Linked DNA regions of Pedobacter ginsengisoli. The protein of the gene in region 1 interacts with the protein of each later gene in a pairwise test. Links are inferred from orthologs where the notes say so. Each region holds a gene or a part of one and is shown on either strand. Other genes may lie near its edges.

Region 1 (6,788 bases):
TCTATTACCAGAATTGTATTTCCTTGTTCTATTAAAGTATTCAAGGCAATAAGAAGCTTTTTAATATCATGAAAATGCAATCCAGTGGTAGGCTCATCAAATATAAATAGTGTTTTATTGGCGTTATTTCCTTTGATTAAGAATGAGGCAAGTTTAATGCGCTGCGCCTCTCCGCCAGATAGGGTATTGGATGACTGTCCCAAATGTACATATCCTAAACCTACATCTACCAGGGGTTGCAGTTTATGCAAAATTTTGGGCTCGTTTTTAAAGAAATCTACTGCTTCTTCGATTGTTAAATCCAAAATATCTGCAACGTTTTTATCCTGGTAGGTTACATCAAGCACCTGTTGCTTAAATCTACGACCTCCGCAAGTTTCGCATGGCAGATAAATATCGGCCATAAACTGCATTTCTATTTTTACCTCTCCCTCTCCCTGGCAAACATCGCAACGGCCACCTTCAACATTAAATGAGAATGCAGCGGGCTTTAAGCCTGAGGCTTTAGATGCAGGCAGCGCCGAAAACAGGGCTCTTACATCATCCCATGCCTTTACATAGGTTACAGGATTTGATCTTGATGAGCGGCCAATAGGATTCTGATCGACCATTTCAACCTGACTTACCAATTCATAATTGCCATAGATGCCATCGTATGCTCCTGTCTGCTCACCTGAGTAATTTCCGATTGCCTTTTGAAGCGCAGGATAAAGTATTTTTTTAATGAGACTTGTTTTTCCTGATCCGGAAACGCCACTCACTACCGTAAAAACACCCAAAGGGAATTTTACGTCTATGTTTTTAAGGTTATTTTCTCTTGCTCCTTTAATTAAAATATGGTCCTTCCATCCTCTTCTTTTTGCTGGAATAGCAATTTGCTCTTCACCTGAAAGGTATTTTCCTGTTAAGCTTTTCTTATCTTTTATGATCTGTTTATAGGTACCGCTAAATACCAGATTACCACCGTGAGTGCCTGCCTCTGGGCCTATGTCTATAATATAGTCGGCAGCTTTCATCATTTCTTCTTCATGCTCCACTACCAGTACCGTATTTCCTACATTTCTAAGAGATTCCAATACTTCTATTAGCTTATTTGTATCTCTTGGATGTAATCCGATACTTGGCTCATCAAGCACATACACTGAACCCACAAGGCTGCTACCCAATGATGTTGCCAGATTAATACGCTGAGATTCGCCTCCGGAAAGTGTATTTGACAACCTGTTAAGTGTTAAATAACCCAAACCAACATTATTAAGATAGAGTACACGGCTACTAACCTCGGCCAATAAACGTTTTGCTATTTTCTCGTCGTTAGCCGACAGGTTTAAATTATTAAAGAAATCAAGTATGGTTGATAAAGGCATCAGAACGATGTCAATAATCGACTTATCATTGATCTTTACATACGAAGCATCCTTACGTAATCGTGATCCCTTACAATCAGGACATGACGTCTTGCCCCGATATCTGGATAGCATTACGCGATATTGTATTTTAAAGGTTTGCTCCTCAAGTTCTTTAAAAAAAGCGTCTAATCCTTCAAAGTATTTATTACCAGTCCATAATAGCCTCTGTTCTTTTTCAGTTAGCTCATTGAATGGCCTGTGAATTGGGAAGTCGAATTTAGCGGCACTTTTAACCAGTTTATTTAACCACTCCTTCATTTTTTCCCCCCTCCATGGCGCAATTGCATTATCAAAAACACTTTTACTCTTATCAGGAATAACAAGGTCTTCATCAATACCTATTACGTTTCCATACCCCTCGCATCTTTTGCATGCGCCATATGGATTATTGAAACTAAAGAAATTTGGTGTAGGCTCATCAAAACGAATTCCATCAAGTTCAAAACGGTCACAGAAGTTTGTTAATTTCCCTTCATGCTCTACAAAACAGTCGCCCTTTCCTTCAAAGAAAGCAGTTTGAACTGAATCAGCAATACGGCTTAATGTTTCATCAGCTGAATTAACAACAATACGGTCAATCAGAATCCTGATTGTATTTTCATCTTTTAATTCGAAATCCTTGAATGTTTCATCTTCCAGAATTGCTTCAATCTTCTGAATTTTATCCTGATAGGAAACCCTTAGAAAACCTTTTTGTAAAAGTACAGCCAGCTCTTCCTTTACAGACCTGTTATTGTGCGGGAATAATGGACAAAATATAGTAACGGTACTTTCATCATCCATGTTAGATATAAAATCAACAACTGTAGTAACGGTATCTTTTTTTACTACTTTACCGGAAATTGGAGAATATGTTTTCCCTATTCTGGAGAACAGAAGTTTAAGATAATCATATATTTCAGTTGAAGTGCCAACAGTAGAGCGAGGGTTTGAGGTAATAACCTTTTGTTCAATTGCTATAGCCGGAGCTATTCCTTTTATGTAATCAACATCAGGTTTGTTCATCCTCCCCATAAATTGGCGGGCATAGGAAGACAAGCTCTCTACATATCTTCTCTGGCCTTCGGCATATAGTGTGTCAAATGCCAAAGATGACTTGCCTGACCCTGACATTCCGGTAATAACTACCAGTTTGTTTTTTGGAATAGCTACATCAATATTTTTAAGATTGTGAACTCTGGCACCTTTTATGATAATATTTTTGTGTGGATCTTTGTCGATTTCGTTATTCATTGATTTCGTGATAGAATACTGCTAATATACCTCAAAAAACGAATATTTGTTTTTTTGGGAGGATGCAAAAATAAGGCTCTGAGACCACTTTTATTTTTTTTTAACACTTTTTCTATTGAATTCTAATAAAAAAATGCTTCTTTTGAAACTAATTAACTGAACAACATACACCACCATCATAAAAACCAATAGGAGAAATAATATCGAAACAAACATCTACTAAGTATTTTTTTGGCATTTAACAGCAAGGGAATTTAGTTAGGATACTCCTATGAAATTACAACAATATAGTGATCAGGATTTGGTTAAGTTATACCTTACCGGCAATGAGGCCGTTTTGGAAGAACTTTTAAGAAGACACAAATCAAAAATTTATACATCAATCTATTTATTGGTTAAAGACCAGTATTTAGCAGAAGATATATTTCAAGATGCCTTTATTAAGGTAATTAACACATTAAGATCTGGACGTTATAACGAAGAAGGTAAATTTTTACCATGGGTAATGCGTATTGCACATAACCTTGTGATAGATTACTTTAGACGTGAAAAACGAGGACCAGTTATTACAAGTGCCGATGGCACCGATGTATTTAATATGCTTCAGTTTCATGAAGAAAGTGCAGAAGATAGAATTTTAAGAGAACAAACCCATTTTGATTTAAGGGCCATGATTCACTTATTACCTGACGATCAGAAAGAAGTATTGATAATGCGTCATTATGCTGACCTTAGCTTTAAGGAAATAGCTGACCTAACCGATGTAAGCATAAACACTGCATTAGGCCGTATGAGGTATGCTTTGAGCAATCTTCGGAAAATGATGAAGGTGAAAGAAATATCCTGATATCAGTAGAAAAAAGAAAATATAAAAAATTGTTGTTTGGGTTAAAATAAATTAATAACAATAGCGTTAATTAGTAAAACTAATATACGTTTATTGCTTATGATGGAAACCTCTACTTCAGTTAACAAACTAAATTACGAACAGAAAAAACAGGAGATGATTCCTGCAAATGATGTTGAACCACAGGATTTACAGTTCTATGAGAACATTAAATCGCAACTGGATAGCTTAGCTAAAAACCCTTCTGAAACAACAATTTCGAAGATTTTAGCCTATTCCAGAGCCAAGTAATTTAAGAAACGAAAAAAAGCTGCTAAAAATTTAGCAGCTTTTTTTTTATTCCTTTAATGAAATTCATTATATCCAAAAAGGAAATAACAATCCATTTTGTCGTTTTGAAAACTATGAATGTCGTTAAAATGAAATTAAGCCAGTTACTATTTCTGAGATATATTAAATTGAAAATTAAAGGCAAAAATATCTAAGTTTGTAGATGCTCAAAAAAGAAAGATATAAGCTTTTTGTGGCCCATTTTTCTGCAAAGCAACCAGATGCCGAAACAGAATTGCACTACAACAATCCATTTCAATTACTGATAGCAGTAATCTTATCTGCTCAGTGTACTGATAAAAGAATAAATCAGGTAACACCTGCATTGTTTAAGCGCTTTCCGGATGCCAGATCTTTGGCTGATGTTACACCCGATATTGTTTTCGATTATATCAGAAGTGTTAGCTACCCGAATAACAAGGCTAAACATTTGGTTGGTATGGCTAAAATGCTGCTTAACGACTTTAATAACGAAGTCCCATCTGATGTGAATGATTTACAGAAAATGCCTGGTGTTGGAAGAAAAACAGCAAATGTTATAGCTTCTGTTATCTATAATGCACCCGCTATGGCGGTTGATACACACGTTTTCAGGGTTGCAAACAGGATTGGATTAACTACCGGAAAAACTCCACTAACTGTAGAAAAAGACTTAGTTAAGAATTTGCCTGAAGAAACAATACATGTTGCACACCATTGGCTGATATTGCATGGCAGGTATATATGTGTGGCAAGATCTCCAAAGTGTAGTATCTGCGAAATCACAAGTTTTTGCAAATATTATCAAAACACGAATAAAATAACTAAAATATTTAGTGATTCAGAACCCTCAATAAAAAAATAATAATTTTATTTGCTATTTTAAATTAAATAATAGTTATGTTTGCTAACATAATTAGTAAAAAGAAAATCATTTTACGTTAAGAAATGTAAGTCATTACTTTCTTGCAGAATTAAATAATATGAGCACAAACGCAGACAAATTAAAAGCATTACAACTTACTTTAGATAAGTTAGAAAAATCATATGGTAAAGGCACCGTTATGAAATTGGGTGACAATGCTGTAGAACCAACAGAATCTATTTCAACCGGTTCTATTAGTTTAGATATTGCCTTAGGCATTGGCGGAGTACCAAAAGGAAGAATTATTGAAATATATGGCCCTGAATCTTCAGGTAAGACAACTTTAGCAACTCATATTATTGCTGAAGCACAAAAAAAAGGTGGTTTAGCAGCTATTGTTGATGCCGAACACGCATTTGATAAAGGCTATGCAAAAAAACTGGGTGTAGATGTAGATAACCTATTAATTTCACAACCAGATAATGGTGAACAGGCTTTAGAAATTGCTGATAATTTAATCAGATCAGGAGCTATTGATGTAATTGTGATCGACTCCGTTGCCGCTTTAGTTCCTAAAGCTGAGATTGAAGGTGAAATGGGAGATTCAAGAATGGGGCTTCAAGCTCGTTTAATGTCGCAGGCTTTGCGTAAATTAACAGGAACCATCTCTAAAACCGGATGCTGCTGCATTTTTATCAACCAGTTACGCGAAAAGATTGGTGTAATGTTTGGTAATCCTGAAACTACCACTGGCGGTAATGCTTTAAAGTTCTATGCATCTGTACGCTTAGATATTCGCAGAACTTCTCAGATTAAAGATTCTGACGAGGTTGCAGGTAACAGGGTTAAAGTGAAAATTGTTAAAAACAAGGTTGCCCCTCCTTTCCGTATCGCTGAATTTGACATTATGTTTGGTGAAGGTATATCTAAAACAGGTGAAATTATTGATTTAGGTGTTGACTTTAACATCATCAAAAAAGCAGGCTCGTGGTTCTCTTATGGAGAAACCAAACTTGGTCAGGGTAGGGATGCGGTTAAGCAGTTATTACTGGATAACCCTGAATTATCTGAAGAAATTGAAGCAAAAATCAGAGCTGAAGTTACCGGTGAAAAGTTGGAAGAGAACGCTTAAATTATACTCATTAAATAAAAAGAAGGGGGATTTTGAACAAAATCCCCCTTCTTTTTATTTAAGCTTTTTTACTTATAGCTTGGAGCTTGACTATCTGGTGCCATTCCGGGAGTATTCTTCTCCATAAAGTGGGTGTCTATCTTAACAATAGCAATAATTGCTATGATAGTCATCATCACCAAAACAACAAGACCAATATAGTTCCTATTTTTATCTTTCTTAATTAACCATATTAAAAAGATGATTAATGGCAAAAGCATTAAACCAAAGAAAACAAAACTCATTACACCCATAATTATACCTTTTATATATTAAAATTCCATTCTGGACAAAGGTGCAACATCTTGCTGCACAAAATCCTTATTTAAATACTTGTAATAACCAGCAATAGCAATCATACCCGCATTATCTGTGCAATACTGAAATGCCGGTATAAATACCTTCCAGTTTAGTTCCTCTGCCATGGCAGTTAATCCTGCCCTTAATCCACTATTAGCAGATACTCCCCCCGCAATAGCTATATCCTTAATTCCGTACTGCTTTGCAGCCTTCTTTAATTTATTTAACAGTATATAAACTATACTATGTTGAACGGAAGCGCAAATATCATTTAGGTTCTCGGAAATAAAGTTTGGATTCTCTTTCTCCTGATTCCTGATAAAATACAAAATAGAGGTTTTAAACCCGCTGAAGCTATAATTGAGGTCTTTAATTTGGGGTTCGCCAAACTTGTAAGCCAAAGGATTTCCCAGGGCAGCATACTTATCTATTAGTGGCCCACCGGGATAAGGTAAATTTAAAATCTTAGCTGTTTTATCAAATGCCTCACCTGCGGCATCATCTAGTGTCTCACCAACTATCTCCATATCAAAATGGCTTCGCACCACAACAATTTGAGTATGTCCACCAGATACCGTTAAGCATATAAATGGAAAGCTAGGTTTTGGATCATCAATAAAGTGCGCCAATATATGAGCGTGCATATGATTTACT
Region 2 (6,752 bases), 3.2 Mb from region 1 along the record:
ATTCTGCACTTTCAAAGCAGGAGAACGGGTACTGGATGTTGGTACCGGAGGTGGATTTCCTGGTATTCCGTTAGCTATTCTTTTCCCCCAAACCCATTTTCATCTGGTAGATTCTATTGGTAAAAAAATTAAAGTAGTTACTGAGGTAGCCTCAGCACTGGGTTTAAAGAATGTTAAGGCGAGTCATTTAAGAGCTGAACAGATTACCGATAAGTACGATTTTGTGGTGTCAAGAGCAGTTACCAGGCTTATAGATTTTTACCCGTGGGTTAAAGGTAAGTTTAATAAAGACTCTAAAAATGCCATTCCTAATGGTATACTATACTTAAAAGGTGGTGATTTGAAGGAAGAGATTTCTGAATCACGACTGAAAGCGGAATTGTATCCGCTTTCAGATTACTTTGAAGAAGAGTTTTTTGAAACTAAATTCGTGGTTTATATCCCGCAGTAGAGGTTAATTGTCTGGGTTGGCTTCGAAAGTAACGGTACCTTTTTGTATTATTTTGGCACCATCTTTTGTAGGTTTTCCTAGTTTTTCTTTAGAGTCATTTTTAGATGTTCCCAAGTTCCCTATCCCTGTAAAAGTGATTCTTTGACTCTTTATTTCCTTTGCCGGTTCTCCATTCTTGTTATTTGAAGTGATACCGTCATTTTCTTTAATAGTTATTGATTTTCCTTCCTCTTTTACTGGCTCAACAGGCGGTGGTGGAGGAGGTACCAGTTTATCAGGAACTACTATCGGTGGCGGAAATTTCACTTTTTCACCTGATTTGGCTCTTTTTGGTCGCGCGGGTGCATCAGGTTTTACGATTGGTGGCGGGAATTTGACGGTTTTAACTTTAGGGGGTGGCGGTGGCGGTGGCGCAATCCTAACTTCTACAACCTCGCCTTTTTTTGTTGGTTTGGATTTTACATCTGATTTAGTCTTAAACTCTTTTGCTTCACTTGCTTTTTTCTTAGGCGTTTCCTGTTTTACGGTTTGATTGACCTCGTATTTCTCCGGATACAGGTCTATCATCGCATAATCTTTAGTGAACGCCATAGTGGATGCACAGAGCATTCCTCCGGCAATTGGCAATGCAAACAGGAGTTTGAGCCTTGCTCTTCCCGTTGACTTTTCTTTGTTTAACATGTTAATTCTCCTTTTTAATATTGATTGATTGAATATTTGATTGGTAAGCTGATTAGACACAATACCGAAGGAGTTTTGAATCAAAAACATAGCGTACTGATGTTTCTGGATATCCTTACCTGTTGTAATGTCGTCAGCAATGTATTCGTGCAGCAGCTTAATTTCCTTTTTAATAAAATAAGTAACCGGATTAAACCACGATACTATCTGTATAATTTCAAAGAAAATAATGTCTAAGCTGTGTTTCTGCTGTATATGCACCATTTCATGCTTAAGAACAGTGTGTTTCTCCTGTACAGCCGGGTTTAAGAACAATAGATTAAAGAATGAGAATGCGGCATGAGATTCATCCAGTTCTACATATGTAATCCTGCCTGCCCTCTGTTTATTAGCATTAATAGAAAGTAAAATGATCTTATAGATGCTAATTCCCATTTTTATGGCAAAAGTTAAAGCTATAAGGAGGTAGCAGTATACCAACAGTTCATTTAGGGTAATAGCACTGGTCTTTTCTGTTGCTTGTGCCAATTGAACCGACAAAACCCTGACTTCCTGTTGCTTGTTTAATAAATTATTAAGGTATCCTACCTGCAAAAGTGGAATAATAAAAGCTATAATACTTGTAATAATAAGGTAGTATCTATTTAATGAATAGAAAGTTTCCTTATGTAAAAGCAAACGGTAGAAGCCGTAAAACGCAGCTAAATATAGATTAGCCTCCAGCAGATAGTACAACCAGTTCATCATTTCTTGTTTTTAAGTTTTTCGGCAAGTTGGATCAATTCGTCGAGCTCATCCATGTCCATGTTTTTCTCTTTTACAAGGAAGGATACCAGGCTCTGATAAGAATTTTCGAAGTAATTGTTCATTACTTTATCAAATGCAAAGTGCTTGTATTCGGCTTCAGTTATTATTGGGAAGTAAATGTGAGTGTTGCCAACGGCTTTATGATCTATAAACCCCTTGCCTTCTAATACTCTGATTACCGTTGATACTGTATTGTATGCTGGTTTTGGTGGGGTCATTTTGTCTATAACATCCTTTACCAAACCCTCTTTTATTTCCCATAAAATTAGCATTACCTGTTCTTCCGCCTTTGTAAGTTCTCTCATCATGTATTAAATATTGTTGTTAATTAAAGTTACTACTATTTTTATAGTTTGCAAACTATTTTTGTAGTTTGTTTTTAATTATCTGATTTACAGGTGTATATTTTGAATTGCTGGTTAACAGGTAAATTAATATATAATTTAGCCCATGAGTTTAATCCACAAAATAGGCCTCACATTAATTAAAAGTGTGGGGCATGTAATCGCCAAAAGCTTACTTGAGCATTTTGGTACAGCAGAGGCTATATTTAAAGCAACAAGAAAGGAATTATTGCAAATTCCCGGAATAGGACCTGTAACTGCGGACCAGATTTTAGCTAATGATGCATTAAAAATTGCCGAAGAGCAATTGAAATTTATTAAAAAGCATAAGGTGGATGTTTTATTTTATACTGATGATAACTATCCTAAACGGCTAAAAAACTGTTTCGATGCGCCAGTGCTGTTGTATTATAAAGGTACTGCAGATCTTAATCATGGTAGGATTATAAGCATTGTTGGCACCAGAAAAGCTACAGAATACGGCAGGCAATTGTGTAAACAGTTGGCTGTAACTTTGGCTGATTATGATGTTGTTATAGTTAGCGGCCTGGCATATGGCATTGATATAGCTGTTCATAAAGAAAGCTTATATCAAAATATTCCTACCGTTGGAGTGCTTGCACATGGATTGGATAGGATTTATCCGCCTTTACATCAGCCAATAGCTCAAAAAATGGTATTAAATGGCGGTCTGCTAACAGAATTTTCCCTGCACACCAATCCCGATAAGGAGAATTTTCCTAAGCGAAACCGCATTATTGCAGGGCTTGCCGATGCCACAATAGTAGTAGAAGCAACCGCTAAAGGGGGTGCATTAATTACCGCTGATATTGCAAATTCATATCACCGCGATGTGTATGCTTTTCCTGGCAAAACAACCGATGTAAGCTCTGAAGGTTGCAATTTTTTAATTAAAACGAATAGGGCAGCGCTGATTAATCATGCAAAAGATTTGGTTTATTACATGGGATGGCATGAAGTGAAACCAAAAAAAACAGAACAAACTCAATTATTAATAGGGCTCTCAAATGAGGAACAGAAAATTGTTGATCTTTTACGAAGATCTTCTTTAAGGATTGATGAGCTTTCTTTGCAAACAGAAATACCTCAAAGCAAGCTTGCCATGCATTTGTTAAACCTTGAAATGCAGGGAATTCTGATTTCTTTACCAGGTAAAATGTATAAACTTAGTGGTTAGGCCCAGCCAGGTCTGTAATGAAATTTTTTATATACCTATATATTGCTTTGTTTGTAAGTCTATTGGAGTACTAGATTAAAATAATATTCTATAAATTCCGTTATTTCAATATTAAATTATGAATATCTATTTATAAATAAAATTCCAATCTTCAATCTGTATTTTTGTGTCATGTGGTACAATAATATTTTAGAAACCATTGGTAATACTCCACTGGTAAAATTGAATAACATTACAAAGGATATTCCTGCTACTATATTGGCTAAAATTGAGACAACCAACCCAGGTAACTCAATAAAAGACCGTATGGCAGTTAAAATGATAGAAGATGCTGAGAAAAGTGGTAAACTGAAACCTGGCGGTACTATTATAGAAGGAACATCAGGAAATACCGGTATGGGATTGGCCATGGCGGCCATTATTAAGGGCTATAAGTGTATTTTTACTACTACCGACAAGCAATCGAAAGAAAAGGTAGATGCTTTGCGTGCGTTTGGTGCTGAGGTAATTGTATGTCCAACTAATGTTGAACCTGAAGATCCAAGGTCTTACTATTCGGTATCTACACGTTTAGAGCGTGAGGTTCCGAATTCCTGGAAGCCAAATCAGTACGATAATTTATCGAACTCCCAGGCTCATTATGAGCAAACTGGTCCCGAAATATGGGCACAAACTGAAGGAAAGATCACGCATCTGGTAGTTGGTGTTGGTACCGGCGGCACTATTTCTGGTACCGGAAAATACCTTAAAGAACAGAACCCCAATATTAAGGTGTGGGGTATTGATACCTACGGATCGGTTTTTAAAAAATATAAGGAAACTGGAATATTTGATAAAAATGAGGTTTATCCTTACATAACCGAAGGTATTGGAGAAGATTTTCTTCCTAAAAATGTAGATTTTGATATCATAGACCTTTTTGAAAAGGTAACAGATAAAGATGCTGCCCTGATGACACGTGATATAGCACGCAAAGAGGGGATTTTTGTTGGTAATTCAGCTGGTTCTGCAGTTGCCGGACTGTTACAATTAAAGGATAAACTAAAACCTGAAGATGTTGTAGTGATTATATTTCATGATCATGGCAGCAGGTATATGGGTAAAATGTATAACGAAGATTGGTTGAGGGAGCGAGGCTTTTTAAAAGACGAAAAGCTTACTGCTGCTACAATTATCGACAAAAAGGACAAAACAGAAATTGTAACAATTGATTGCGAAAAAACCATTCTTGAAGCAATTAATACGATGCATATGTTAAATATTTCGCAGATTCCGGTTACCCAAAAGGAGATGGTTGTGGGCAAACTCGCCGAAGGAGATATTTTAAAAGCATTAATGGAAAATCCATCGCTTAAATCGGCTAAGGTTCAGGAGATTATGTCATCTGGTTTTCCTTTTGTTGACCTCAACACATCAATTGATAGAATTTCTGCGTTAATAAACAAAGAAAACAGTGCAGTACTGGTTGAAACTGAGGGTGGTAAGATCGAAATTATCACTCAATACGATATAATTAACGCTATTTCTGCTTAAATAAGCAACCGAGACAAAAAACCACTATACAATAAAAAAGCCCCGATTGGGGCTTTTTTATTTATGATTTAATGCGATGGGGCAGAAGCTTCGATACGCTTAATTTGTGCACCTAATGCACGTAAGCGAATGTCAATATCCTGATAACCACGTTCAATTTGTTCGATATTAAAGATTGTAGATTTTCCTTCGGCAGATAGTGCTGCAATTAGTAGAGAAACCCCTGCACGTATATCTGGAGATGTCATGCTGATACCTCTAAGTTTGTATTTCTTGTCAATACCATTAACTGCTGCTCTATGTGGGTCACAAAGAATGATCTGAGCACCCATATCAATCAGTTTATCCACAAAAAATAGTCTGCTTTCAAACATTTTCTGATGAATAAGTACGTTTCCTCTGGCTTGTGTAGCTATAACCAGCACAATACTTAAAAGATCGGGAGTAAAGCCCGGCCATGGAGAATCGGCAATGGTTAGCATGGAACCATCTATAAACGACTCAATTACATAATGTTTTTGAGAAGGGATATAGATATCATCACCACGTAATTCAAATTTTATACCCAGCTTTCTAAATACATCAGGAATTACCCCAAGCTCAGAATAGCATACGTTTTTAATGGTAATTTCAGACTCAGTCATTGCTGCCAAACCTATGAATGAACCTATTTCAATCATATCAGGAAGCATTCTGTGTTCAGTACCACCAAGTTTTTCAACTCCTTCAATAGTAAGAAGATTAGAACCTACACCGGTAATTTTTGCACCCATACGGTTTAGCATCTTGCATAATTGTTGCAAGTACGGTTCGCATGCAGCATTATAAATGGTTGTAGTACCTTTAGCAAGTACAGCTGCCATAACAATATTAGCTGTACCCGTTACAGAAGCCTCATCTAATAGTATATATGCCCCTTTAAGGTTTGTTGCATCAACGTTAAAAAACTCTTTTTTAGAGTCGTAAATAAATTTAGCGCCTAATTTTTCAAAGCCTAAAAAGTGGGTGTCTAGCCTTCTTCTGCCTATTTTATCGCCACCCGGTTTAGGGATTGCAGCAGTTCCAAATCGTCCCAAAAGCGGGCCTACTATCATAATAGAGCCTCTTAAACCGCCACCTTTAGCTTTAAAAGTATCAGATAAAAAGAAGTTAAGATCAATATTTTTAGCTTCAAAAGTGTAAGTATCTTTAGATAAACGCTCTATACTAACACCCAGGTCGCCTAACAATTCAATAAGTTTGTTTACATCCTTAATGTCTGGGATATTGCTGATGGTTATTTTCTGATCTGTTAATAAAACAGCAGCAATGATCTGTAAAGCCTCATTTTTTGCTCCCTGAGGATGAATTTCACCCTTTAACTTCTTTCCACCAATTATTTCGAATGCGTTCATACTACTGTTAAGGATCTAAATTTTAAAATCGGTAAGGATTAATGTCTTTGTTTAGGATTATTATTACGTTGCTGACGGTTGTTGTTATTTTGTCGGCCTTTGTTATTTCTATTTCGGTTGTTGTTATTAGAAGGTCTGCTTACAACAGGTTTAAATTCAACCTTATTTAAGTTAATATTGTCGTCTAATTGAAGCTGACCGCCAGATAGTTCACGTAAATTTTTGAAGATTGTTTCATCAGCTACGCTATCTTTATTCCAGGTAACGTAAGCCATTTTCATGAAATTTGCTATACCTTGTACCATTGCAGCTCTGCGTTCCGGTTCATCAACAGCTTTAGCTTT

What was found.
Region 2: the proteins of recA (region 1) and dprA interact in binary tests that used the Bacillus subtilis proteins (3 or more experiments, as listed by UniProt). The link is inferred for Pedobacter ginsengisoli from one-to-one orthologs.

The regions. Positions count from the first base shown.
Region 1 is NZ_CP024091.1:3,619,597-3,626,384, forward strand. What follows is about bases 3,877-6,788. They hold recA (recombinase RecA), read left to right. Parts: upstream 3,877-4,781; coding sequence 4,782-5,795; downstream 5,796-6,788. Other genes in these bases: nth (endonuclease III), read left to right, coding at 3,983-4,663; CPT03_RS14910 (hypothetical protein), read right to left, coding at 5,864-6,088; tsaD (tRNA (adenosine(37)-N6)-threonylcarbamoyltransferase complex transferase subunit TsaD), read right to left, coding at 6,107-6,788. Outside these bases: excinuclease ABC subunit UvrA, read right to left, coding at 1-2,642; CPT03_RS14890 (RNA polymerase sigma factor), read left to right, coding at 2,914-3,489; CPT03_RS14895 (hypothetical protein), read left to right, coding at 3,589-3,780. UniProt on the Bacillus subtilis protein: Multifunctional protein involved in homologous recombination, DNA repair and competence.
Region 2 is NZ_CP024091.1:396,658-403,409, forward strand. What follows is about bases 1,560-4,435. They hold dprA (DNA-processing protein DprA), read left to right. Parts: upstream 1,560-2,389; coding sequence 2,390-3,481; downstream 3,482-4,435. Other genes in these bases: CPT03_RS01530 (M56 family metallopeptidase), read right to left, coding at 1,560-1,879; CPT03_RS01535 (BlaI/MecI/CopY family transcriptional regulator), read right to left, coding at 1,876-2,211; CPT03_RS01545 (pyridoxal-phosphate dependent enzyme), read left to right, coding at 3,653-4,435. Outside these bases: 16S rRNA (guanine(527)-N(7))-methyltransferase RsmG, read left to right, coding at 1-451; more of CPT03_RS01530, read right to left, coding at 455-1,559; more of CPT03_RS01545, read left to right, coding at 4,436-5,014; murA (UDP-N-acetylglucosamine 1-carboxyvinyltransferase), read right to left, coding at 5,083-6,408; CPT03_RS01555 (DUF4290 domain-containing protein), read right to left, coding at 6,447-6,752. UniProt on the Bacillus subtilis protein: Protein that helps load RecA onto ssDNA during transformation. Binds cooperatively to circular ssDNA, is able to bridge different segments of DNA. Favors the loading of RecA onto SsbA- or SsbB-coated ssDNA and formation of RecA-DNA filaments.